Regions from separate parts of the Vibrio tasmaniensis genome, predicted to be linked through region 1. Evidence: predicted binding sites of a transcription regulator. Region 1 holds the regulator's gene; each other region holds the start of a gene.
The links. Region 1 encodes PurR, which represses purine synthesis genes. Its sites were predicted from a motif close to TNANGNAAACGTTTNCNTNA; they were not measured.
Positions count from the first base shown of each region.

Region 2: the regulator PurR is predicted to act here: its motif matches at 4,352-4,371, upstream of pyrD (quinone-dependent dihydroorotate dehydrogenase).
Region 3: the regulator PurR is predicted to act here: its motif matches at 4,715-4,734, upstream of pckA (phosphoenolpyruvate carboxykinase (ATP)).

Region 1 is NZ_AP025510.1:1,183,786-1,191,963, forward strand. It holds gene OCV44_RS05530 (alpha/beta fold hydrolase) at 14-811, shown strand; gene OCV44_RS05535 (putative signal transducing protein) at 938-1,255, opposite strand; gene OCV44_RS05540 (TVP38/TMEM64 family protein) at 1,319-1,999, opposite strand; gene OCV44_RS05545 (TfoX/Sxy family DNA transformation protein) at 2,154-2,744, opposite strand; cyclic di-GMP riboswitch class I at 2,872-2,957, opposite strand; gene purR (HTH-type transcriptional repressor PurR) at 3,128-4,132, opposite strand; gene torD (molecular chaperone TorD) at 4,451-5,098, opposite strand; gene torR (two-component system response regulator TorR) at 5,386-6,099, shown strand; gene elyC (envelope biogenesis factor ElyC) at 6,196-7,002, opposite strand; gene cmoM (tRNA uridine 5-oxyacetic acid(34) methyltransferase CmoM) at 7,118-7,903, shown strand; gene mukF (chromosome partition protein MukF) at 8,029-8,178, shown strand, end outside.
Region 2 is NZ_AP025510.1:1,670,124-1,678,301, reverse strand. It holds gene OCV44_RS07730 (NAD-glutamate dehydrogenase) at 1-2,684, shown strand, start outside; gene OCV44_RS07725 (IS4-like element ISVbsp1 family transposase) at 2,748-4,070, opposite strand; gene pyrD (quinone-dependent dihydroorotate dehydrogenase) at 4,499-5,509, shown strand; gene OCV44_RS07715 (cell division protein ZapC) at 5,783-6,337, shown strand; gene rlmKL (bifunctional 23S rRNA (guanine(2069)-N(7))-methyltransferase RlmK/23S rRNA (guanine(2445)-N(2))-methyltransferase RlmL) at 6,847-8,178, shown strand, end outside.
Region 3 is NZ_AP025510.1:3,072,381-3,080,558, reverse strand. It holds gene OCV44_RS13740 (bifunctional GNAT family N-acetyltransferase/hotdog fold thioesterase) at 1-752, shown strand, start outside; gene OCV44_RS13735 (AsmA family protein) at 792-2,762, opposite strand; gene pckA (phosphoenolpyruvate carboxykinase (ATP)) at 2,917-4,542, opposite strand; gene hslO (Hsp33 family molecular chaperone HslO) at 4,880-5,773, opposite strand; gene hslR (ribosome-associated heat shock protein Hsp15) at 5,792-6,178, opposite strand; gene gspC (type II secretion system protein GspC) at 6,458-7,381, shown strand; gene gspD (type II secretion system secretin GspD) at 7,423-8,178, shown strand, end outside.

The DNA of each region.
Region 1 (8,178 bases):
TTAAGCGATAGGTATGTCTGAGAGTTTATTATTTCATAAAACATTTACTCACCCTACGAGCGATGAGTGGGTTGTGTTTGTGCATGGCGCCGGAGGCAGTTCCTCCATTTGGTTTAAGCAGATCAAAGCCTATAAACAGCATTTCAACTTGCTTCTCATTGACTTGAGAGGGCATGGTAAATCAGACAATATACTTAAAGATCTGATTTCGAACCGTTATACGTTCAAATCAGTAACGCTCGATATACTTAAAGTGTTAGATCATCTAAAAATCCGATCCGCACACTTTGTAGGCATGTCTTTGGGTACGATTATCGTTCGCAACGTGGCTGAATTGGCGGCAAGCCGAGTACGTTCTATGGTGCTTGGTGGTGCCGTTACTAAACTTAACACTCGTTCTCAAGTCTTAATCAAATTAGGAAACTTGAGTAAGCACATCATTCCTTATATGTGGTTATATAGCCTTTTTGCTTATGTTGTGATGCCGCAAAAAAGTCAGAAAGAATCACGTCACCTATTTATCCGCGAAGCTAAAAAGCTGTGCCAAAAAGAATTTAAACGCTGGTTTATTCTCACGGCTGATGTCAATCCATTGATGAAGTATTTTAAAGACAGAGAGTTGCCGATTCCGACTTTGTATTTGATGGGGGAGCGCGATTACATGTTCATCAAGCCGGTTAAAGAAATGGTCGAAGCGCACGAGTCGAGCGAGTTGGTAGAAATTGCCAACTGTGGGCATGTATGTAATGTAGAAAACCCTGAAGAATTCAATCAACAATCTATCGCTTTTATTCAAAAGCAAATTCAGTGATTCTCTAGGTCCTTGATCAGAACATACTTGAATAGAATTGAAATAAAAACGGGAAGCTAATAATAGCTTCCCGTTTTTTGTAGGAGGAGGTATCTAACCGAATGGTTTATGGTCTTTAGAGCTTCCCTATTCAGGTGAAGCAGCACCACACTGCCAACAAGAGCCAAATTGGGCTTCATTAACTTCATGACACTTTCCACAACGCCACTCTTCATAGATGATCGAATCTTGCTGTTTTTGGTAGTCATTGACGATCGTACGGGCTTTGCTAGCGAGCTCTGGCTCATATAACCATACGTAAGGGTCTGTATCCTCAGTAAATGGGATTTCCCCTTTTAAACCAAACAAACCCTCACCACGGACTTCACACGCAATATTCTCACTTTCTAACAATCCACAGATGATATGAGCTTCTGTCGGATTCGATGCACTGAAGATTTTCATTGAAATAGAACCTTATTTGGCTGCATGCATTATTTAGCTATATAAGTTATTTAGTTATATTCGCTACTCAGCGACAGGTGCTGAGCGAAATTTATTCATCAACCATTTGGCAATAATTGGGAACACACCCAGCAAGGCAAATGACAACAGTACTGAGGGAGACACGATACCCGAAAGTGAATCAATTTCTGCGAGTTGAGTTCCGGCATTCAAGAAAACGGCAGTACCCGGCAACATCCCGATTTGACTTGTAATGTAGTAACGACTCACCGACATCGGTGTTAGACCCATCAACAGATTAATAAGGAAGAATGGGAATACGGGAATTAGACGCAGAGAAAACAAGTAAAATGCGCCGTCTTTTTCAACGCCTTTATTGATGGTGGCTAGCTTGTCACCAAACTTGGTTTGGATCCAGTCACGTAACAAGTAACGGCTACTTAAGAAGGCGAGGGTTGCACCAATGGCACTCGCGAAAGACACCAGTAGTAAGCTGTTCCAGAAACCAAACAGCGCAGCCCCTAACAGCGTAACAACGGCAGCGCCAGGAATTGAGAAAGCCGTAATCATGACATACGCGACAAAGTAAATAGCGGCAGCGGCAATGAAATTGCTCTCGATGTAGTCATTTAAAACAGCTTGTTGGGCTTTTGCATTTTCAAGCGTGAGGTACTGGCCAAAATTGACGCCTAACAAGACGATGGTTATGACCAACACAACACCCAATATCATTTTCTTACTCATTGGTACTTCCTCTAAATTTTCAATGCATACCATTAGTTTTTCAATGTATACCATTAGTATAGATAGACAGGCAAAGCATAGGATAACTTTCACCAGATATAAAAAAAGCCGCAAAAATGCGGCTTAGTTATCTAGATAATTTGCACTGACAATGTTAGTTGACGCTATTGATAAGCTCTTCACGACGTTGCTGCGGTATAACAGACCAATGTGTACCATTGATCGCGCCTTCTAGTGCCCACAGCAGTTCAATACTGACAGAAGACGCATGCGATTCTTTGATGGCGTTAAATGCGTTTACAGAGCCAGATTCATATAAACGTTCTACAGAATCAATTCCTGCCTTTTTCAACATCCGCTCAGTGGCGAGTCGAAGATTAGGCAGATCTTTGAGTCGAGTTGGTTTAGCAGAAGATTGTTCAGCTTTCTCTTCTTTAGCAAAACCTAGAGACGTAGTCGCAAGCTGCAAGATTTTTTCTTGGTCTTGCCATAAGCTCTCAGGTAAAGCGAAATATTTAGTAACGACAGGGAAACCACGTTTTTTGTAGACGTAAGGTTGAAACCCTTGTTGTTCGAATTGTTGTGTTGTGCATTTGTCAGCTCGTATATGCAACTGGTCATTCACAACCAGGGCAAACATTGTGTCATCAGCAAAAAGCCCGAATCCACCAAACATTGAGCGTGACTTAATTTTTCCTAGGGGCTCAAATAATTTCATTGAGTCCTTTAGTATCGGTTTATCCATGTTATTTATCTCGGTGTATTTGAACTACGCCACCAAATAAGCAGGTCCGAGAGATTAGCAAAATGTTGCAATTAAATTGTCAATAGGCTGTAAATTACTAAAGTATTAGTAGTTACTGCATTTTGCCATCGGTAACCCCGCTACCATACCAACGAGTGGTTTAGGCCGGAAGCTTTGCGTCCCACTTTTTCAAGTGGTTTGCCCTGTGCGTGACTGGGTTATTAGAATAAAGTTTTTGTTGAATTAGGCTCACACTTCTTATTTCAAAATGTGACGTTGCTTCAATTAATGATCTTTGAATTATGCATGCAAGTGCACTTTGTTTGTTGAGAAAAAAAACGCACCTAAAGGTGCGCTTGATTAAACTAAACTCATTACATCAATTAATTTAACGTTTTAACTGTACTTCGCTCAACAATTTCAGGGTGCATTTCGAAGACGCGTTTTTCGTGGTCTTTGTCTTTTATACGCTCTAGTAGTATTTCGAATGCATTTTTACCAACACGGCGCTTAGGTTGGTGAACCGTCGTTAACGGTGGAGAGAAGTATTCAGCCAATTCTATGTTGTCGTAACCGATCACTGAGATATCTTCAGGAATACGAATTCCTTTTTCTTGCAATCGGCTCATCAAGCCTAATGCCATGGTGTCGTTAAAACAGAATACAGCAGTAGGGCGATCTTCCATCTCGATGATTTGGTCGGCAGCAATTACAGCTGTGTCACACTCAAAGTTGCCTTCAATGATCATATTATCATCACCGGCAATCTTTGCTTCATTGAGTGCGCGTTTGTAACCGGCGATGCGCTCAACACATGCTGCTTTGTCTAAGTGGCCACTTAAACATGCGATCTTGGAGTGACCGCGCTCAATAAGGTATTTGGTTGCTAGGTAGCCACCTTCTTCAGAGTTATCGATGATCTTATCAGCCTGAGAGCTTTCAGGGCCCCAGTCCATGATAACTTTAGGGATGTCTGCGTGACGGTCTAACATCTCTCTTAGTTCTTCAGTTAGGTCAGAACACATAACTAAGATGCCATCTACACGTTTCTCTGCAAGCATGCGAATGTAGTCACGTTGCTTTTCGTAGATACCGCCCGTATTACACAAAATCAAAGTGTAACCTTGACGGTAGCAGTAGCTCTCAACACCATCAATAACTTCAGAGAAGAACAGATTGGTTGATTGAGTCACTAACATACCGATAGTGCGTGTTGTATTGCACTTCAGACTACGAGCAACGGCACTTGGCGCATAGTTAAGTTCGTCTACGGCTTTATTAACTTTTTCTTGAGTCGCTTCAGCAACAAAGCGAGTTTTGTTGATTACGTGAGAAACGGTTGTTGTTGATACGCCGGCTAAGCGTGCGACATCTTTTATAGTGGCCATGTTTTTATCCTAATTAGAAGCTACTTTCCCAAAGTACGGAATGAAGTAGCCGTTAAGCTACCTAACTAAGAGCTTAAATTTGTAGGGCTCTTTGGGTACTAAAGTGCTAAAAAACAAAAAACCGCTATTGAGCGGCTTGTATTAACACCAAAATGCTCTGAACTTTACTAAGTGTAGCATTTCGTGAATGTTTCATATTTTATCGTTTGCGGTCACAATTTTAGACTGACTAGAAATTACTCGCAATAAAATTCACCCAGAAATCCGGGTGAATGGTCACAATTCTATTGAATTTATTTATCGATTCGTCAAAAAAGCTTATTCGCCAGCTAGGTATTGAGTGTCCAGTTTACAGAATGCCAATAGCAGAGATGAGACTGAAGCGTAGAAACCGAATGGGTCAACGTCATGACATTTAACGTTGAACTTTGGTACCCAAGTAAGCAGTTGCTGTTCGATAAATTGTTGTTGAACTGCGAAGGATTTTTCTAGTTCTTCTTCAAGCTCGGTTTCGTTCGAACGAATGATGAGATTACCTAGAAAGTCGAGTTCGATAGCAATGTGATCAGCTGGCTCTTTTAGGTCTTGGTTAACCACTAAGTTGTGTTTAGCCATGATCTCTTCCATATCTTTTGCTGGCTTATCGTTTAAAAGGCCAGTCTTGCCGATATACATAGAAGCGTAAGGAAGTGCGCCATGTTTATCTGTTTTTAAGAACAAGTCACAGAAGTCAGCAGACAATTCTAATTGAGCATCTTCACGTGTTTGTAGACGGTTTAGTGCATCCACTAAGCTATCAATCGCCGGCTTTAGTGTTTCATTTTCGCCTAAGCCTGTAAGGAAAGAACGAATTTCAACAGAGTGGTAGTGATCAAGTTCTTCTTGAGTGAGCTCTTTAGCGAACAAGCGTGATAGCCACCAGTATATTTCTGCTCTTTGCTCGTTGAACGCTTTCGTATCTTTCATTTCTTAGATCCTGATTGAGTCTTGTGGTGTGTGTATACCGAGCATCGTCAAGTGATTTGGGTATAGGTACACCAAGGCTGAATAACAAGGTTATTTGCGAAACGCAAAGTGACTCGTTAGTAGTAATACCTATATTGAATTGCGATGGGCGACAAATAGCAAGGTTTAAGATTGTCTTGTATCAAAAAAAAATCATGTTTCTGGCTTTTATCTTCTGTAGTACTAGAATTGTTACGAGTTATGAATAGAATGGTCAATGAAACTATTAAATAAGAAAAGTGGTGTAGATGAGCTATCACGTATTAGTCGTAGAAGATGATGTGGTAACCCGCAGTAAACTGGTTGGATATTTCCAGAATGAAGGTTACACAGTGAGCGAAGCTGAAAGCGGTGCTCAAATGAGAAAAATGTTAGAAGAAAATAACGTTGACCTCATTATGTTAGACATCAACTTGCCAGGCGAAGATGGATTGATGCTAACTCGCGAATTACGCAGTCAATCAGACATTGGCATAATTTTAGTTACTGGACGCACGGATAGCATTGACAAGATCGTTGGCCTTGAAATGGGCGCTGATGATTACGTTACTAAACCTTTCGAACTTCGCGAGTTGTTGGTTCGAGTTAAAAACCTCTTGTGGCGCATTTCGGCGGCTCGTAAGACAGCAGCGGTTGCGGTAGAAGAAGCAGGAGACGAATCTGTGGTTCGTTTTGGTGAGTGGACGTTTGATATACCTCGCCGTGCATTAAGTAAGAATAACGAGCCGGTGAAATTGACCAAAGCGGAATATGAACTGTTGGTTGCGCTCTCTTCTTACCCTAACCAAGTTTTAAGTCGTGAACGTATCTTGAATATGATCAGCCATCGAGTGGACGCGCCGAATGACCGCACTATCGATGTATTAATTCGCCGTATGCGTGCAAAAATGGAGTTTGATCCTAAGAACCCACAAATTTTTGTGACGGTTCACGGTGAAGGTTACATGTTCGCTGGTGACTAACTTTCCTTTGGATACCGACTATAGTCAGTAACGATACTTGAAAGTAAAAAAAACCGAGACATCAATGATGCCTCGGTTTTTTTGTTACTGAACTTTTTAATTGTTTATCATCGGAGTACTGCTCTCGACAGGGTCATTACTTGTGTCTAGCCAATCTCGCAAGCTTTGCCAAACTAATCCCATCGTCTCATGCCAATAGCGCTCAGTCTGCTCGAGATAGATAGCCTTAGGCATATACTTATTCCATGGTTCAACAATGCCTTCTTGTGCAAGGTAGTTGGTTGGTGCTGGTAATGGTTTCATGCCCGCGGCATTGAATTCATTAAGGGCGCGAGTCATATGGCTCGCTGATGTCACGAGCACCATTTTCTTATTCTTAACGAATGCAGCGGCTTGGCGAGCTTCTTCCCACGTATCTTTCGCAGTTTCAAGCAGAATGATATCGGGTTTTGCCACGCCGAGTGCTAGCGCTACTTTAGCCATCATTTTTGCGTTGCTCACCTCAGTGCCTGCGCCATAACCAGACAAAATGAGTTTAGCTCCGGGGTAAAGACGTAAGATACGAATCCCTTCACTTAAGCGCATCAGACCGGTGCGGCTAAGTTCTGATGTTGGTGGGATTTGGTCATCAACAACGTGACCACTTCCAAGAACCATAATGTAATCGACGGTATCATCGATAGGTAAAAAAGCGGTGTGTTGCCTTTCCATTGGCATTAAAAGTTGACTAGAAACAGGCTGGAAAGCGATTAGGAAAATACCACAGAGGGCTGAAAGGGTAATTAGGCAACCTGTCTTCCTTTTTGCAGTAAACATCACTAGGGCTAAACCCAGAAAAGCGAGAATTAACATTGCTGGCAGTGGCATCAGTAACGAAGACACTACTTTTTTCAGCTCAAACATATCCGAATAGTCCGAAAAAACATCACTTAGTAGTAAAAAGAGACATCGCCTCTTTATTCCTGAAATTCCTGTGACAGAATAGCAGGCACGATAGGACATAATAACTCAAGTAGCCGTGACTGAAGACCGTAATTTCGACGATATTGCCCACAAATTTGCAAAAAACATATACGGCTCTGACAAAGGAGAGATCCGTCAGTGCATCGTATGGGAAGATTTAGAACAAGCTTTGAGCAAATTTGAACAATCCGCTTCGCCGCTGCATATACTTGATGCCGGAGGTGGGCTTGCTCAAATGTCGCAAAAAATTGCGACACTAGGGCACAACGTTTCTCTGTGCGACCTCTCTTCTGAAATGTTGAAGCTAGCGGAAGAAAGCATCGCAGAAGCAGGTTTACTCGAGCAGTATCGTTTTATCCATTCTCCGGTACAAAAAGTGGCAGAGCATCTCGAAGAGAAAGTCGATTTTGTGATGTTTCATGCCGTAATGGAATGGTTAGCAGACCCTAAACAGGCTCTTGATTTGTTGTTGGGACAAGTAAAACCCGGTGGCATTGCCTCGATAATGTTTTACAACCACCATGGTTTAGTCCTGAAAAATGTGATTTGTGGCAACATTCCTCATGTATTGAATGGGATGCCACATCGAAAAAGGTTTAAGCTGCAACCACAAAAAGGCTTGAGGCCTGAAGAGGTTTATCAATGGATAGAAGACGCTGGTTTAGATATCTGTGGTAAATCAGGCATTCGCTCTTTCAGTGACTACATAGGTAATATGGAGTACATGGGCGATTACCAGTTCGAAGATGTGTTGGAACTAGAGAAACAGCTATGTCGCCAAGAGCCATATCTGTCGCTAGGTCGTTATATTCACGTTTGGGCTCAAAAACCTGCGCAATAACAGCGATGAATGTGGTAAAAGAAGCCACAACATGCGCTGCGCAATCGTAACAAGCCCGCGTTATAAAGAAATAGGCTTCATATCTAATACATTTGATATGACGAAGAACAGTAACAGGAACCACAATGAGTGAAATGACTCAAACTGCCGAAGAGCAGCCAATTGATGAGTTGGTGGGCTGGGTCAAGCAGCATGATTTTTCATTAAACTTGCCACCAGAGCGCTTAGCATTTTTGATTGCTATCGCAGTACTAAGCAATGAACGGTTCGATGAA
Region 2 (8,178 bases), 490 kb from region 1:
AAGATCTTATCAAGAAGATCACTGAACAGTTGGATCATGTAGAAAGCTTGGATGATGATCGTATCATTCGTCGTTACATGGAAATGATCACTGCAACGCTTCGTACTAACTACTATCAGTTGGACGACAACAAACAGTCTAAACCTTGGTTGGCTCTGAAAATGAGACCAAGTGAGATCCCAGATATCCCAGCGCCGGTTCCTGCGTTTGAGATCTTCGTTTACGCACCTGATATTGAAGGTGTGCATCTACGAGGCGGTAAAGTTGCTCGTGGTGGTTTACGTTGGTCAGACCGTCAAGAGGATTTCCGTACTGAGATTCTAGGCCTAGTTAAAGCACAGCAAGTTAAGAACACAGTCATTGTACCGGTTGGTGCAAAAGGTGGTTTCGTTTGTAAGCGTCAGCACACTATGTCTGGCCGAGACGAGATCTTCGCTGAAGGTCAACGTTGTTACAAGCGCTTCATCCGTGCACTACTAGACGTATCAGACAACATCATTGAAGGTGAGGTTATCCCACCTAAGAGCGTTGTTCGTCACGATGAAGATGATCCGTATTTGGTTGTTGCCGCCGATAAAGGTACCGCAACGTTCTCAGATCTAGCAAACTCAGTATCTGCTGAATACAACTTCTGGTTAGGCGATGCGTTTGCCTCTGGTGGTTCTAACGGTTACGACCATAAAGCCATGGGTATCACGGCGAAAGGTGGTTGGGAATCTGTTAAGCGTCACTTCCGTGAAATGGGCATCAACTGTCAAACAACGGACTTCACCGCTATCGGTGTCGGTGATATGGCGGGCGATGTGTTTGGTAACGGCATGCTGTTGTCTAAGCATATTCGTATGCAAGCTGCGTTTAACCACATGCATATCTTCATCGATCCGAACCCAGAATCAGCATCAAGCTGGGTAGAGCGTGAGCGCTTGTTTAATCTACCTCGCTCAAGCTGGGAAGATTACAACAAAGACTTGATTTCTCAAGGTGGTGGCATCTTCTCTCGTCGAGCGAAGTCTATCTCCCTGACGCCTGAAATTCAGAAAATGCTGGGTACTAAGAAAGCATCAATGGCACCGAATGACTTGATCAAAGCGATCTTGTCTATGCAGGTTGATCTTCTTTGGAATGGCGGTATCGGTACTTACGTTAAGTCTTCAAATGAGACTCATACAGATGTTGGTGACCGTGCAAATGACGTGCTTCGTATCGATGGCCGTGACCTGAAAGCTAAGGTTGTTGGTGAAGGTGGTAACTTGGGTATGACTCAACTGGGTCGTATTGAATACGCGTTGACGGGTGGCCGAGTTAATACTGACTCTGTTGATAACGTTGGTGGTGTTGACTGTTCGGATAATGAAGTAAACATTAAGATCTTCTTGAATGGCTTGGTGTCTAATGGTGATCTAACCGTTAAGCAACGTAACCAAGTGCTTGAATCGATGGAAGATGAAGTGGGCGAAATCGTATTAGACGACGCATATTGCCAAGCTGAGTCTATTTCGGTTACTGAGCATCAAGGTGTTGGCTTAGTAAAAGAGCAGATCCGCTTTATTCATACAATGGAAAAAGCAGGGTACTTGGATCGTGGTTTGGAATACATCCCAGATGACGAAACATTGCTTGAGCGTGAAAAGCAGGGTCAAGGTCTAACAAGACCAGAGCTTTCTGTACTTGTCGCTTACGGTAAAATGGTACTTAAAGAAGATCTTGTTAGTGATGATATCGCTAATGATGAATTCCATGCCCAACAGCTTATGCAATACTTCCCAACAGCGTTACGTCGTAACTATTCTCAGCATATGGATAACCATCCACTACGCTCTGAAATCATTGCGACGGCACTGGCTAACCAAATGGTTAACGAGATGGGTTGTAACTTCGTTACTCGTCTGCAAGAAGAGACGGGCGCAAATATCGTTGATATTGCCAATGCATACGCGGCATCACGTGAAATCTACGGTCTTGGCAAAGTTCTGAAGAGCATCCGTGAACTGGACAATGTTTCAAGTTCTGAAGCTCAATACGAATTGATCTACCATGTTCGCCGTACACTTCGTCGCTTGGCTCGTTGGTTGTTAAGAAACCGTACCGGTAAACAGTCAGTGAAAGCACTGATTGAACTTTACCAAGGTGATGTTCTTACTATCACAGAGAAACTGGATGAAAACCTAGTGGCTTCTGAAGTAGAAGAGCATAACGCAATGGCACAGCTATGGATTGACCAAGGCGTAAACGCTGAGTTGGCTAATTCAGTCGCGCGTTTGTCTAGCTTGTACTCAGCACTGGATATATCCACAGTGGCTCGTGAGACGGGTAAAACGGTACAACAAGCGTCTAAGCTTTACTTCAACCTTGGCGACCGTTTGTCTCTGCACTGGTTCTTGAAACAAATCAATGGCCAAGCAGTCGACAACAACTGGCAAGCGCTGGCACGTGCAGCATTCAGAGAAGATCTGGATTGGCAGCAACGTCAGCTAACTGGCCAAGTGCTTAACTGCGGTTGTGCTTCAGACCTCGATGTGATTAAAGCGCTTGATGATTGGATGGAAAGTAACTCGGTTTCTTTACATCGTTGGGAAAGCATCTTGAACGAATTCAAAGTAGGTTCGGTTCATGAGTTTGCCAAGTTCTCAGTAGCACTGCGTGAATTGATGTTGTTAAATCTAAATTGCATGTCGACAGATTAGCGATTAGATAAAAACGAAAGACACAAGGGCAGGCCATAAGGTCTAATGCCGTTCGGATAAGCATTACTGCTTGAATCTGAACGGATATTTGGCTGGGACAAAGAGGACTGAACGTGGAAACGTTCGGTCCTTTCTTTTATCTGGAAGAATGAAGTGACTCAAACTTTCTCTCATCCTTTTCAGTTTTACAGGTAGAGTTCCGTCTGGACTTAAAGCTAACCAACGTAATTGCGCATCAATAAGGTTAATTGCGGCGGTAAAACTGACCCTAGTCGCTCGAACCCCGGCTTCTGAAGCTATCTTAACCATCTCTAATCGCACTAAGTTATAGGCAAGTAATACGCCCCAAAGCTCTTGCTTCACACCGGCAGAAAAACGACTTCGTAAAGTGACGTGACTTTGCAGTTGAGTCTGTTTAATTTCACCATAACCTTCTTCTATCTCCCAGCGTTGCCAATAAATACGCAGCAGGCTTTCTAGCGAGTATTTACTAGGGTCTGTAAGTGAAGTAATAAAACCTTTTATCTCACCTTTTGGCTCTTGATATAGGACTAATCTGGCTTCCCAACGTGCGGGTAAATTCGGATTCTGCCGTTGAGCTTGAGGAGAGATAGGCATTGAGATAAGCATGTCGTTCTCCGCATATTTCTCCAACACTTCATAGCGTAGTTTACGTTTTGCAGGCATTAACCAGTGCGCATTTTCCGCACTCTCTTGCCAGGACAGCAAAAGGTCTGCCGAGAAATAACAACGATCAAATAAGGTCAATGAGTGTGCGGGGATGTCATTGAATAGGCGCTTAGCTAAGGTCGTTTCACCGACATGACAACCATCAAAAGCCGCCCCCATAATCATTCGAGTTTCTGTTGACATCAAAGCGACTAAACGAAGTTGAGGGTAAGGTTTCAATTTTTTGGAGATGAACCCAAATTGTTCAGCGTTCTCTGGGGAATCCTGACACCGAAATGTTGTTCCATCGACAGCAAGAACATTAAGCTCTAAGTCTTTGTCTTGTTGAAGGATATCTCCGTTCCAAGCCTTTACCGTTGTGTGAAACAGAGCCGCTAACGGACTCTCATCTAGACGTCGGCGTGAATCAGTTAGGACACTGGGTGCAACACGAGACCAGCTATCTTCAGGTTTAGGCTGAAGTGCAATGTCTAATGAACTGCATACCTCTTTGATAGACATGTTGCGTTGCAGCCCCATCCAAATAACTAACCAGACAGCTTGCTGAGCGGGAAGTCGGCGTCGTCTTATGCTCGCTTTATTGGTTTCAAGAAGAGCTTGTTCTATCCACTCAATCTGAATGGCGTCGACGACAGATTCATAATTGTCGGCATCTTCAATGGTCTCGTGTGCCATTGCTAATTCTTGTTCAAGCATAAAAAATCCCCATCAACGTTGTTGATGGGGATTATCTGCTAACTGCAAGATCGTTCAAGTCTTCTTAAACGATCGGCATTAAGGCCATAAGGTCTGCCTTTTTCGTTCTATAAAGTGGCATCAATAGGTCTAATGATTTTTGACGGACCCACTTCGACGGAACCTTGTTTGTTGTTAAAAGAGCGGGTGGCTGTAATATGCTAGAGACTAGAGACTAGAGACTAGAGACTAGAGACTAGAGACTAGAGACTAGAGACTAGAAATGAGTAAACTGACTGCAGAAACGATAACGTTTGCTTAATAAAGAACCTCATTCGCTAACAAACTCGATTATCTTACCCTTACAGACAGTAATAGATTGAATAGTTGGGTAAATAAGTAAATAATATCGCCCCGTTTACACGGGGCTTTTTTCTATCGGAGGCACAATGCTCTACCGTCTAGCCAGAACTGGCTTTTTCCAACTTGATGCCGAAAAGGCACATGATCTTGCAATTCAAAATTTCAAACGCTTCACAGGCACTCCTATTGATCTTTTGTATCGCCAACAATTACCTAATCGACCTGTAGAATGCATGGGTCTTACTTTTAAAAACCCAGTAGGCCTAGCGGCTGGCCTAGATAAAAACGGCGAATGTATTGATGCATTTGGCGCAATGGGTTTTGGTTTCGTAGAAGTAGGAACGGTGACTCCTCGTCCACAAGCGGGTAACGATAAACCTCGTTTATTCCGTCTTGTTGAAGCTGAAGGTATCATCAACCGCATGGGGTTCAATAACCTAGGCGTCGACAACCTTATTGAGAACGTTAAGAAGTCGAACTACGACGGCATCTTAGGTATCAACATCGGTAAGAACAAAGACACACCAATTGAAAAGGGCGCTGAAGATTACTTGATCTGTATGGAGAAGGTATATCAATACGCTGGTTATATTGCTGTGAACATCTCTTCACCAAATACTCCTGGACTTCGTTCTCTACAATACGGCGAAGCTCTAGACGATCTATTGTCTGAACTTAAAGCGAAACAATCTGAATTAGAAGAGAAGCATGGTAAATATGTTCCTCTTGCTCTTAAGATTGCTCCGGATCTAAGTGATGACGAAATTAGCCAAATTTGTGAATCATTGATCAAAAATAAGATCGATGGTGTGATCGCAACAAACACAACATTGGATCGTTCAATCGTTGAAGGCATGAAACATTGCGATGAAGCGGGTGGCCTAAGTGGACGCCCAGTTCAATCTCGCAGTACGGAAGTAGTTCGTAAACTTCACGAAGAACTTGGTGACGCATTACCGATCATCGGGGTAGGTGGTGTTGATTCGTATGTTGCTGCAAAAGAGAAAATGATGGCAGGCGCGAAGCTTGTACAAGTTTACTCTGGTTTCATCTACAAAGGCCCTGGTCTGGTAGGCGACATCGTTAAAAATTTATAGCCCCCCGAAAACCAGATCTTTTATAAACCCAGTACTTATAAACCCAGAGCTTATATAAACAGAGTTATCAAAAAGATTTGGTTATTTTAGGAAAGCTATAATTTGGCATCGTCTTACTAAAAGAGACACTGTAACTCACTGAGTTGTAGAGAGAAGCGATAAGAAAGAGGAATTCATTTCCTCTTTTTTTTTGCCTATTGCTCAGTAAAATTACTGTAATTGAAGGTAATTTTGCGTTTTACCTAATGGAATGGTTCAACAGTGTGAGACGAAATGATGCTTAAACCTAGCGATACATGGAGTTGGTATTACGATGAGCAGCAATGTTCATTAATGCTAAACCTCGGAGAGGATATGATTTTCAAAACGAATCTGGTCCGCAATAAGCTGGTGGACTGCGCGTTTAGAGATAATGAATTCACCGTTGATGACGCATCTTCATACCAAACCTTCAAAGAACAAATTTCTGGCTTAGAATTGTCTGAGCCTCGCCAAGCTGAACTCGCACTATATTGCGTGGCAGCAAAGCGCTTCCACAAGCCTGTACAGCCTAAAAGCTGGTTCTTCGATTCACAAGGCGCTGGCCACGAATCTCCTCAAGAAGGGGATATCGTACAAATGAATAACGAGCACAGCCTAGGTTACTTCATTGTATTAGAGGTGGGAGAGTGTGCGAGCCTATGTGCATTTGTCGACTTAGAAGAGTTTCTGCTCACACCTTCAAAAGGGTTACGCTTTGGAGACTCGATTAAAGTGATGCACGATAGGATGGTAGACGCGAACTCTATTCTTCATTTTCACCATACACATATTGCAATGGTCGGTTAATTCCCCAGTTTAGTTCATCATTTCTAACACACATTGCAACGCATAAACCTATCAAACCTTCCTTAGAATCGGCTCAATAGCCGATTTTTTTGTGCCTAAAAAACCTCATCCAGATAAATACATCACCGCTTAACTATTTAATTAGTGAACTTGTGACTGTTTTTTCATCTTAATTTCTGCCTATTTTCATCGGCAGAAGTGTAAATTACCTCCCTTTATTCCCTGTTTTTGTGCTTTTGTAGCTAACTTTCAGTCTTAAATTGTATCTGGTATATACCAATTTTAAGGTGAATATAAATTCACACTGCCGCATTGGTCGATGTTTGGTCATAAATTGTGCTGATTCGATAAGTCTTATGTTCTAAGGGGATGTGGGTAAGCGATCGCTTCATGACTGTGTGTTTGCTAGCCAGTTAGTCGAAAGATTCAATGAAAAGACAAGTTTAGTGTGATGCTCTAATAACAAATTCAGGTATAATCGAGCTAATTTTTATCAATAAAAGAACACTATGAATCAATATCTAGCGGTTACCTCAAACGGCCTTGAGAATTTATTAGTTGAAGAACTAACCCAACTAGGGATTACAAATGCAAAACCTGTTCAAGCAGGTGTTAAATTCAAAGCGACCAATGAGCAAATTTATCGTTGTTGTTTATGGAGTCGTTTGGCTTCTAGATTTGTACGTGTCCTTTCTGAATTCACTTGTATGGACGACATGGATTTGTACCTATCAACCACTGCGGTTAACTGGGTAAATCAATTCCATAGCTCTAAGCGTTTTGTTGTTGACTTTAACGGTACAAACAACGAAATCCGTAATAGCCAATACGGTGCGATGAAAGTAAAAGATGCCGTTGTTGATAGCTTTGAGAAAAAGTCTTTGCCTCGTCCGTCTATCAGCAAAGAAAATCCAGATATTCGTATTCACGTTCGTCTACATCGTGATAAAGCGATTCTTGGTGTTGATATGGTAGGTAGCGGTCTTCACCAACGTGGTTACCGTCCAGAATCAGGCCGAGCACCATTGCGTGAAACCCTTGCTGCTGCGATTCTTCTTCGTAGTGGCTGGGATGCGACTAAGCCTTTCCTAGACCCAATGTGTGGTTCAGGTACGTTAGTGATTGAAGCGGCAATGATGGCTGCGAACATGGCTCCAGGTGTTAAACGCCAGAAGTGGTGTTTTGAATCACTAGAAGATTTTGAACCAGAACTGTGGGCTGAAGTGAAAGCTGAAGCGAACGTTCAAGGTCGTCGTGGCGTTAAGAAAGTAGAGTGTAAGTTCTATGGCTACGACAATGACGAGCGCATGATCAAAACAGCGCGTGACAATGCTCGTCGTGCTGGTGTTGAAGAGCTGATTGAATTCGAAGTAGGCGATGCTGCAAAGCTTAAGCGTCCTACAGAGTTTGCTGATGGTGTGATTGTTTCTAACCCACCTTATGGTGAGCGTCTTGGCACAGAGCCGGGTTTGATTGCACTTTACACGGCATTCGGTGCACAACTTAAAGCGGAATTTGGCGGTTGTAACGCGTCAATCTTCTCTAGTTCTGACGAACTGCTTAGCTGCTTACGTATGCGTGCAGACAAACAGTTCAAATTGAACAATGGTGCGTTACCGTGTCACCAAAAGAACTACTCAATTTCAGATCGTCCGATGTCAGAGCGTCCAACGGGTGAACAAGAGCAACTTATTGCCCCAGACTTCGCAAACCGTCTTAAAAAGAACATCGGTAAAATTGGCAAGTGGGCTAAGAAAGAGCAATTAGATTGTTACCGTATCTACGATGCAGACTTACCAGAATACAATGTAGCGATTGACGTATACCCAGGTCACCTAGTG
Region 3 (8,178 bases), 1.3 Mb from region 1:
ATATCACCCCAGATCTAGAGGGGCAGATTCGCTATATGGCGGTGAAGAACTCTCGCCAAAGCAAAGGCATGGGCTCACTTATCTTGGTTGCGCTAGAGTCACTGGCACGTCAAGAAGGTGCGAAGCGTTTGGTGTGTAATGCTCGTGAAGATGCGATCTCATTCTATGAGAAGAATGAGTTTGAGCGTCGTGGTGAGATTAACGACCAACGTGGGCCTGTGCGTCACCAACAGATGGTAAAACCTCTTGATCCAATGGCTGATGTACTGCGCAAACCAGAATGGTGTAATGAGCTTCAGCAGCGCTGGGAGCATCAGATCCCGATCAGTGACAAGATGGGCATCAAGATTAACCAATACACGGGTTATCAGTTCGAGTGTAGTGCTCAGTTGAATCCAAACCTTAACCCTCATAACACCATGTTTGCTGGCTCAGCCTTTACCTTGGCGACCTTAACCGGTTGGGGTATGACTTGGTTACTAATGAAGGAGCGTGGGTTGACAGGTGATATCGTACTAGCAGATAGTAATATTCGTTACCGTCATCCAGTTGAGCAAAACCCAGTGGCATCCACGTCATTGGATGGGATCAGTGGCGATTTAGATCGCCTCGCGTCTGGAAGAAAAGCTCGTATCATCATTCACGTGACCATTAACAGTGGCGACGTGGAGGCGGTTGAGTTTACGGGAACCTATATGCTGATCCCTGACTACAAAAAGAGATTATCAACAGACTCCAACGTAAGCGTATAGCTGACAATGGCTAGCAGATAAAGATACAGATAGAAGGCGCTACTCTTGTGGAGTGGCGCTTTTTTGTTGGCAGTCGTTAATCTCGGAATACTCAGCTTGGGTGAGCTTTCCTGATATTTGGTGGCATGGGTCGGATAGTGAAATAGAGAGAGTGTGTTGCTCGGTTTTTAGCAAGTCGAGCTCTCCAGAAATTTCGCCATTTAACGTTTGAATCCTTTGTTCGCTTTGCTCTGCTGCCGATGCACCAATAATGTGCACTGGTTCAAGTGTGAAGCGTCCACGGTCAAAATTCGCATTGAGCTCTGGGATTTCAAATACGTTATCAGTCGATGTTTCAGAAAGCTTATCATTAAAGGTCATCACACCTTGGCGAACGCTACCAGTGAGTTGACCTGTTGTGGAATAGCCGAGCATTAATGAATCGCCGTATAAACCCGCAGCTTGAAGTTCAAATTCGCCATAACCGGTTGCGTCGAGCGGTAGTTCAAGTTGCTGCAGCATGGGCGCAATGGGTAACCCATCGGCAGAAATATCTATGCTCCATGGCTTACTGATTTGGTTGAAGTCGAGTGTTGCGTTGGCTTCAATATAGCCGTGTTTTAGTGGGACAAACAGGCGTGTCAGCGTCCATTTTCCTTGCTCGCTATTCATTTCAAGCACAGGTTGAGCGCTAATAATGTTTTGGTAGCTGGCATCATTCGCACTGGCCATCAGCTTTCCTTGCCACAGACCTAGCTTTCTATCCTGAAGAAGTTGAACTTGATCCCCCTCGATATGTAATCCTGAGACCTGCCAGTAAGGCTTTTGTGCGAGTTGGATAAGTTGGCTGCGTTCTATGTTAAGTCGGCTAATTTCGACATTCTGGAGCTGCGTGAGCCAAGGTATTAGGCGAGAGGCGGGTAGAGAGCTATCTTGGCTTTCTGTAATCCACTTGATGCTTTGCAGGTCGAGCTGTGCTAATTCAATGCTGTTAGGGGTGACTTGGCCATTCAGTTGAACCGTGCCTTGTAGGAACTGTGTATAGAAGTCTTCAATTAGAATCTGGTTCGGGTCTAAATTGAGCTTGATACTTGGCTCGATGAACATGTCATCATCAATGGTCACTCCTTCTGCTTGCAGAGAGAAAATGGCTTTCTGTTGTTTCCATAGCTCAAAAGGCAGTTGGACATTTTCTAGTGAGGCATCAAAGGCTGCGAGATGACCATCTTGCCACTCCACATCGCTGCGCAAAATATCCAAGCTGTTGATGTGATTGATCTGAATACCGGCTACATCCCACTCTTTGCTTAGGAGGCTTTGGGTCTGTTTCTGATTGATTCGTAAGCCATCGACGGTCACATTCACCAACGACCAATCTTGCTGATACTGCTCTGCTTGACCAGAAATTTTGGCACCACGCCAGTCAAACGAAGCGCCATACAGGGTGCTATCACTTGATTTAAGATCTAGGTCAATCAACAGGTTATCGAACGCTTCGCCTTGCCAATACAGCTGTGAGGCAGAAAGTTGGGTTTTTCCATAAGGTAGAAGTGAGTTGTCGTTGTTCCACGTTGGGTCGGAGATCTGAAGGTCGATGCCTCGCGCGTTAAAGTCTGGGGTTGAAAAGTCGAGATTGTTGATGGCCAGCTGGTGGATCTTAATGCTTGGCTGGGTAAATAAAGAGGTGAGCGTTTCTAGGTCGTCGGCTTCTAACTGTAGGCCACTGATCAAAACAGATTCAAAGACCAGTTTGGCCTCCGTAATCGAGCTGGAGCTGAACCAAAGGTCAATCTTGTCGATATACAGCGGTGTTTGTTTTTCAGGTTGGCTTTGGGTAATGCCCATTAAGGTGATGTGATAAGGCGACTGGTACTCAACATCTTCAATGAGCACAGGTTGTTCAATCGCATGTTTGATAAAAAAGTTAGTAATATCCGTACGGTATTGGGTTTGCAGGCTTAATAGCAATGCTGCGATAGTTGCAACGGCGATAGCCAACGCAATGCCGAACACCATGAATACCTTTTTCATTCCCTGAAAGCCTTAAATTTCAATCGTCTTAAAACAGAGTGGAACAAAAAGGGTCAAGCATCAACAAAAAAGCCCCTCAAAAGAGGGGCTTGCTACAAAAATATCATTTTAAATTGGGCGTTCGCTTTTGGCTTGGCCCGAGCAGATGATTGGGTTAGTCCAGTTGAGGGCCAGCCGCAACCAGTGACTTACCTTCAGCGTTGTCTGTGTACTTATCAAAGTTGTTGATGAAGCGCTCTGCTAGATCTTTCGCTTTGCTTTCCCATTGTAGAGGGTCAGTGTACGTGTCACGTGGATCAAGAATCGCTGGGTCAACATCGTGCAACGCTAGTGGTACTTCTAGGTTAAACATAGGGATAACCTTAGTCTCAGCTTGGTCGATTGAGCCATCTAGGATAGCGTCGATGATGCCACGAGTATCTTGGATTGAGATACGTTTGCCAGTGCCATTCCAACCAGTGTTCACAAGGTAAGCTTCAGCGCCAGCTGCTTCCATACGCTTCACAAGTACTTCAGCGTACTGAGTTGGATGAAGAGTTAGGAATGCCGCCCCAAATGCCGCAGAGAACGTTGGTGTTGGTTCAGTAATACCACGCTCTGTACCTGCTAGTTTCGCAGTGAAGCCAGATAGGAAGTGGTACTTCGTTTGCTCTGGAGTCAGTTTAGAAACAGGTGGTAACACACCAAATGCATCAGCAGTCAGGAAGATAACCTTTTGAGCGTGACCGGCTTTTGATACTGGCTTAACGATGTTGTCGATATGGTGAATCGGGTAAGAAACACGAGTGTTCTCGGTTTTTGAGCCGTCATCAAAATCGATAGAACCATCGCCACGAACCGTTACGTTTTCTAGTAGCGCATCGCGACGGATAGCATTGTAGATTTCAGGTTCTGCTTCTTTAGATAGGCGAATGGTCTTGGCGTAACAACCACCTTCGAAATTGAAGATACCATCGTCATCCCAACCGTGCTCATCATCACCGATTAGCTCACGTTTAGGGTCGGTTGAAAGGGTTGTTTTACCTGTGCCTGATAGACCGAAGAAAATCGCCACATCGCCTTCTTCACCGACGTTAGCACTACAGTGCATTGAAGCAATGCCTTGCAGAGGAAGTAGGTAGTTCATCATTGCGAACATGCCTTTCTTCATCTCACCGCCGTACCAAGTACCACCGATGATTTGAACGCGTTCTGTTAGGTTGAAAGCAACGAAGTTTTCAGAGTTGAGACCCTGCTTTTCCCAGTTAGGGTTAGTTGTTTTAGCACCGTTCATTACCACGAAATCAGGTTCGAACGTTGCTAGCTCTTCGTCTGTTGGACGAATGAACATGTTCTTAACGAAGTGCGCTTGCCATGCTACTTCAGTGATAATACGTACACTTAAGCGCGTATCAGGGTTAGCACCACAGTAACCGTCAATGACAAACAGGCGCTTGCCAGATAGCTGAGTTGTCACAAGCTCTTTAAGCTCATCCCATACTTCAGTTGTAATCGGTTTGTTGTCGTTTTTGCCTTGATCTGACCACCACATGGTATCGCGCGTGGTGTCATCTTTAACAATGTACTTATCTTTTGGTGAGCGGCCAGTAAAGATACCAGTGTCAACCGCAACAGAGCCTAGTTCCGTTACTACGCCTTTTTCGTAGCCTTCCAAACCTGGCAGTGTCTCTTCAACGAATAACTGCTCGTAGCTAGGGTTACGAAGAACTTCAGTAACGCCAGTCAGTCCGTGCTTAGTTAGATCAATTTGTGCAGCCTTAGTATGTTCCATAACGGTCATAGGTGCTCCTTGTAGGATATTTTGTAGGGATTTTGTATTAATTTTTTATTGTTATCTGCTCACCATGCTAGCAACGAGGCTCGGGGGAAACAGGGATATAGCTCAAAAAATATCCATATTAACCATGGGGTTTTAAGCGCCTCATCACATATTGGCCTGACTAGTCTATCCTGTACGCAAACCTTTGCGCTAGAGGAGAGAACATTATTAATTGATTAAAATTAAGAGGTGATTTTATTACGAGATGTTACGGAGTTTGCGATATTTTGATCACAAAAAAGGCCAGCGTAGTGCTGACCTTTTTGGGGTAAATTACGTGTTTTTGGTACGCCGTAAATTAATGAACCGTATTGCTGCCTTTATCTGCCGCTTCTGCATACAGAGCATCAACATCATTCTTGTCGAACGAGTAGTTTGTGCCACAGTAATCGCAGTGTAGAGCAACGCTGCCTTCAGTGCTAAGGATGTCGTAGATCTCTTCTTGAGCGACAGTAATGATAGCGGCACCGCTTCGGTCACGTGAACAACCACAGAAGAATTCAACCGGTTGTGGTGTGAACAGTTGTACTTTCTCTTGGTTGTACAAACGGTAAAGCAGTTCGTTTGCTTCTAGAGTGAATAGCTCTTCATTTTTAACTGTGTCAGTTAGCTGCTCTAGGTGCTCGAAGTCGTCTGGCGTACCAGTGCCGTCTGGCATCACTTGTAGCAACATACCAGCAGCGTGTGCTTTACCTTCATGCTCGCCAGTGCGCAACCATAGACGTGTCTTTAGCTGTTCAGAGTTTGCGAAGTAACCTTCAAGGACTTCAGCTAAAGTGTCACCTTCAAGACCAACGATACCTTGGTAACGCTCACCTTTTTTAGGATCGATAGTGATCACTAGGTGACCTTTACCTATTAGATCGTGCAGGCCAGCGTCGTCGGCAATGTCACCATCAAAGCGAGCAACGCCACGGATCTTCTGATCGTTATCGCCATTGATAACAGCTAGAGATACAGGGCCATCACCTTGCAGTTGCATGGTGATAGAGCCTTCAAACTTTAGAGTCGCTGTTAGTAGCGTCGTTGAAACCAGTAGCTCACCCAACAGCTTTTGTACTGGCGCTGGGTATTCCTTGCTAGAAATAATCTGTTGGTATGCTTCGTCCATCTGTACCAATTCACCACGAACTGATAGGTCTTCAAATAGGTAGCGATTTAAAACATTACTTGTAGACATTGGGTTGGCCATTTGGCTATTCCTTCTAGCTTATTGAGTCTTGAACTTGATGATGTCACGACGTTGCTTTTTATCTGGGCGACGTTCTGGTGCTGGGTTATGAGCGTTCAGTTTACGTTGTGTTGCAAACTCTTCTCTCTTTGCCAAGCTCTCGGTGGTTTCTTCATAGAGGGTTTGAGCTATAGGAGCTCCACCACGATGGGCCGAGATTTTCTCGATTGTCACCGTCTTTTCTTCATTACCTTGGCGCAGGGTAATCACTGCTCCAAGTTCGACAATTTTACTTGGTTTGCTGCGCTGACCATTATAGTGGACTTTGCCACCATCGACCATATTGCGAGCAATAGACCGGGTTTTGTAAAAACGAGCTGCCCACAACCATTTATCGAGTCTGACAGCTTCATTAGTAGTTTTCATATAGGGCTGCGCCTTATTAAGTGAGAAATGAATGCGGTTTAACTGTAATGAACAGTGCGCAACATGCTTTTAATTACATTAAGTAGAAGCTTAAAGTGGAGGCGGTTGGCATTTTTTTCAAGTCATAATACAAAATAGCCATGTAATGCCGCTTTATAGATTTGCTATGATATAGTTCAGGATCTTATGCTTAAATAAGCTTGGTATCGAACGAATGAATAAAAAAGCTGAAAGTTTAATGATTTGCAGCATTTGTCGTCATGAAAAGGGGCAAGGAAAGTGAACTTTTTAGAGCTCAAAAATCGCGCAGGAAATTCTCCTGTGTTGAGCCGCTTATTAGAAAATGGATTTGTACTTCAGCAGAAACTAAGCCTAGCGATGTGTTGTATGTTGATTGCAGCTTCCGCATGGATTTTAGGGCAGCTTGCATGGTTTATTGAACCTGCTGAGCAAACCGTCGTGCCTTGGAAAGCAACAGCTTCATCATTTTCTACTCCTCAATCGACCCTTGATATATCTTCTTTGCAGCGGAGCAACCTTTTTGGTGCCTATAACCCAACCACGCCAGTTGTGGTTGAACAGCAAGTTATCCAAGATGCGCCAAAGACACGATTAAATCTAGTTTTGGTCGGTGCTGTTGCCAGTTCTAATCCAAAACGGAGCTTAGCGGTGATCGCTAATCGCGGTACGCAGGCGACCTACGGAATTAATGAAGAGATAGAAGGCACTAGAGCTAAGCTTAAAGCCGTATTAGTCGACCGTGTCATTATTGATAACTCAGGTCGAGACGAAACCTTGATGCTTGAAGGTATTGAGTACAAGCGTTTAGCTGTCTCAGCCCCTGCGCCACCTCGCGCTTCTTCTTCGGTTCGTGGTAATAACCCTGCTTCAGCAGAGCAAAAGCTAGATGAAATTAAAGCGAAGATAATGAAAGATCCGCAACAAATCTTCCAATATGTTCGACTGTCCCAGGTCAAGCGCGACGATAAAGTGATTGGTTATCGAGTGAGTCCAGGCAAAGATTCAGAACTTTTTAACTCAGTAGGGCTCCAAAACGGAGATATCGCGACTCAGTTAAATGGGCAAGACCTGACAGACCCCGCTGCTATGGGCAACATATTCCGTTCTATCTCAGAGCTGACAGAGCTAAATCTCGTCGTCGAGAGAGATGGTCAACAACATGAAGTGTTTATTGAATTTTAAAACTTTGCGTCTAACGAAGGACGAAAGTGTAGGAGAAGTACGTGAAGCATTGGTTTAAGAAAAGTGCATGGTTATTGGCAGGAAGCTTAATCTGCACACCCGCCGCCATCGCGAGTGATTTTAGTGCCAGCTTTAAAGGCACTGATATCCAAGAGTTTATTAATATTGTTGGCCGTAATCTAGAGAAGACGATCATCGTCGACCCTTCGGTGCGCGGAAAAATCGATGTACGCAGCTACGACGTACTCAATGAAGAGCAATATTACAGCTTCTTCTTAAACGTATTAGAAGTGTACGGCTATGCAGTCGTTGAAATGGACTCAGGTGTTCTTAAGATCATCAAAGCGAAAGATTCTAAAACCTCGGCAATCCCAGTTGTTGGCGACCGTGATTCGATCACAGGCGACAGCGTTGTGACACGTGTTGTGACGGTTCGTAATGTCTCGGTTCGTGAGCTATCTCCTCTGCTTCGTCAACTGAATGACAACGCGGGCGCGGGCAACGTGGTGCACTACGATCCTGCAAATATCATCTTGATTACCGGCCGTGCGGCGGTTGTAAACCGTTTAGCAGAGATCATCAAGCGTGTAGACCAAGCGGGTGATAAAGAGATTGAGGTCGTTGAACTAAAGAATGCTTCCGCCGCGGAGATGGTGCGTATAGTCGATGCACTAAGTAAAACCACAGATGCTAAAAACACCCCTGCCTTCCTACAGCCTAAATTAGTTGCCGATGAGCGTACCAATGCAATTCTTATCTCAGGCGACCCTAAAGTACGCAGTCGTTTAAGAAAGTTG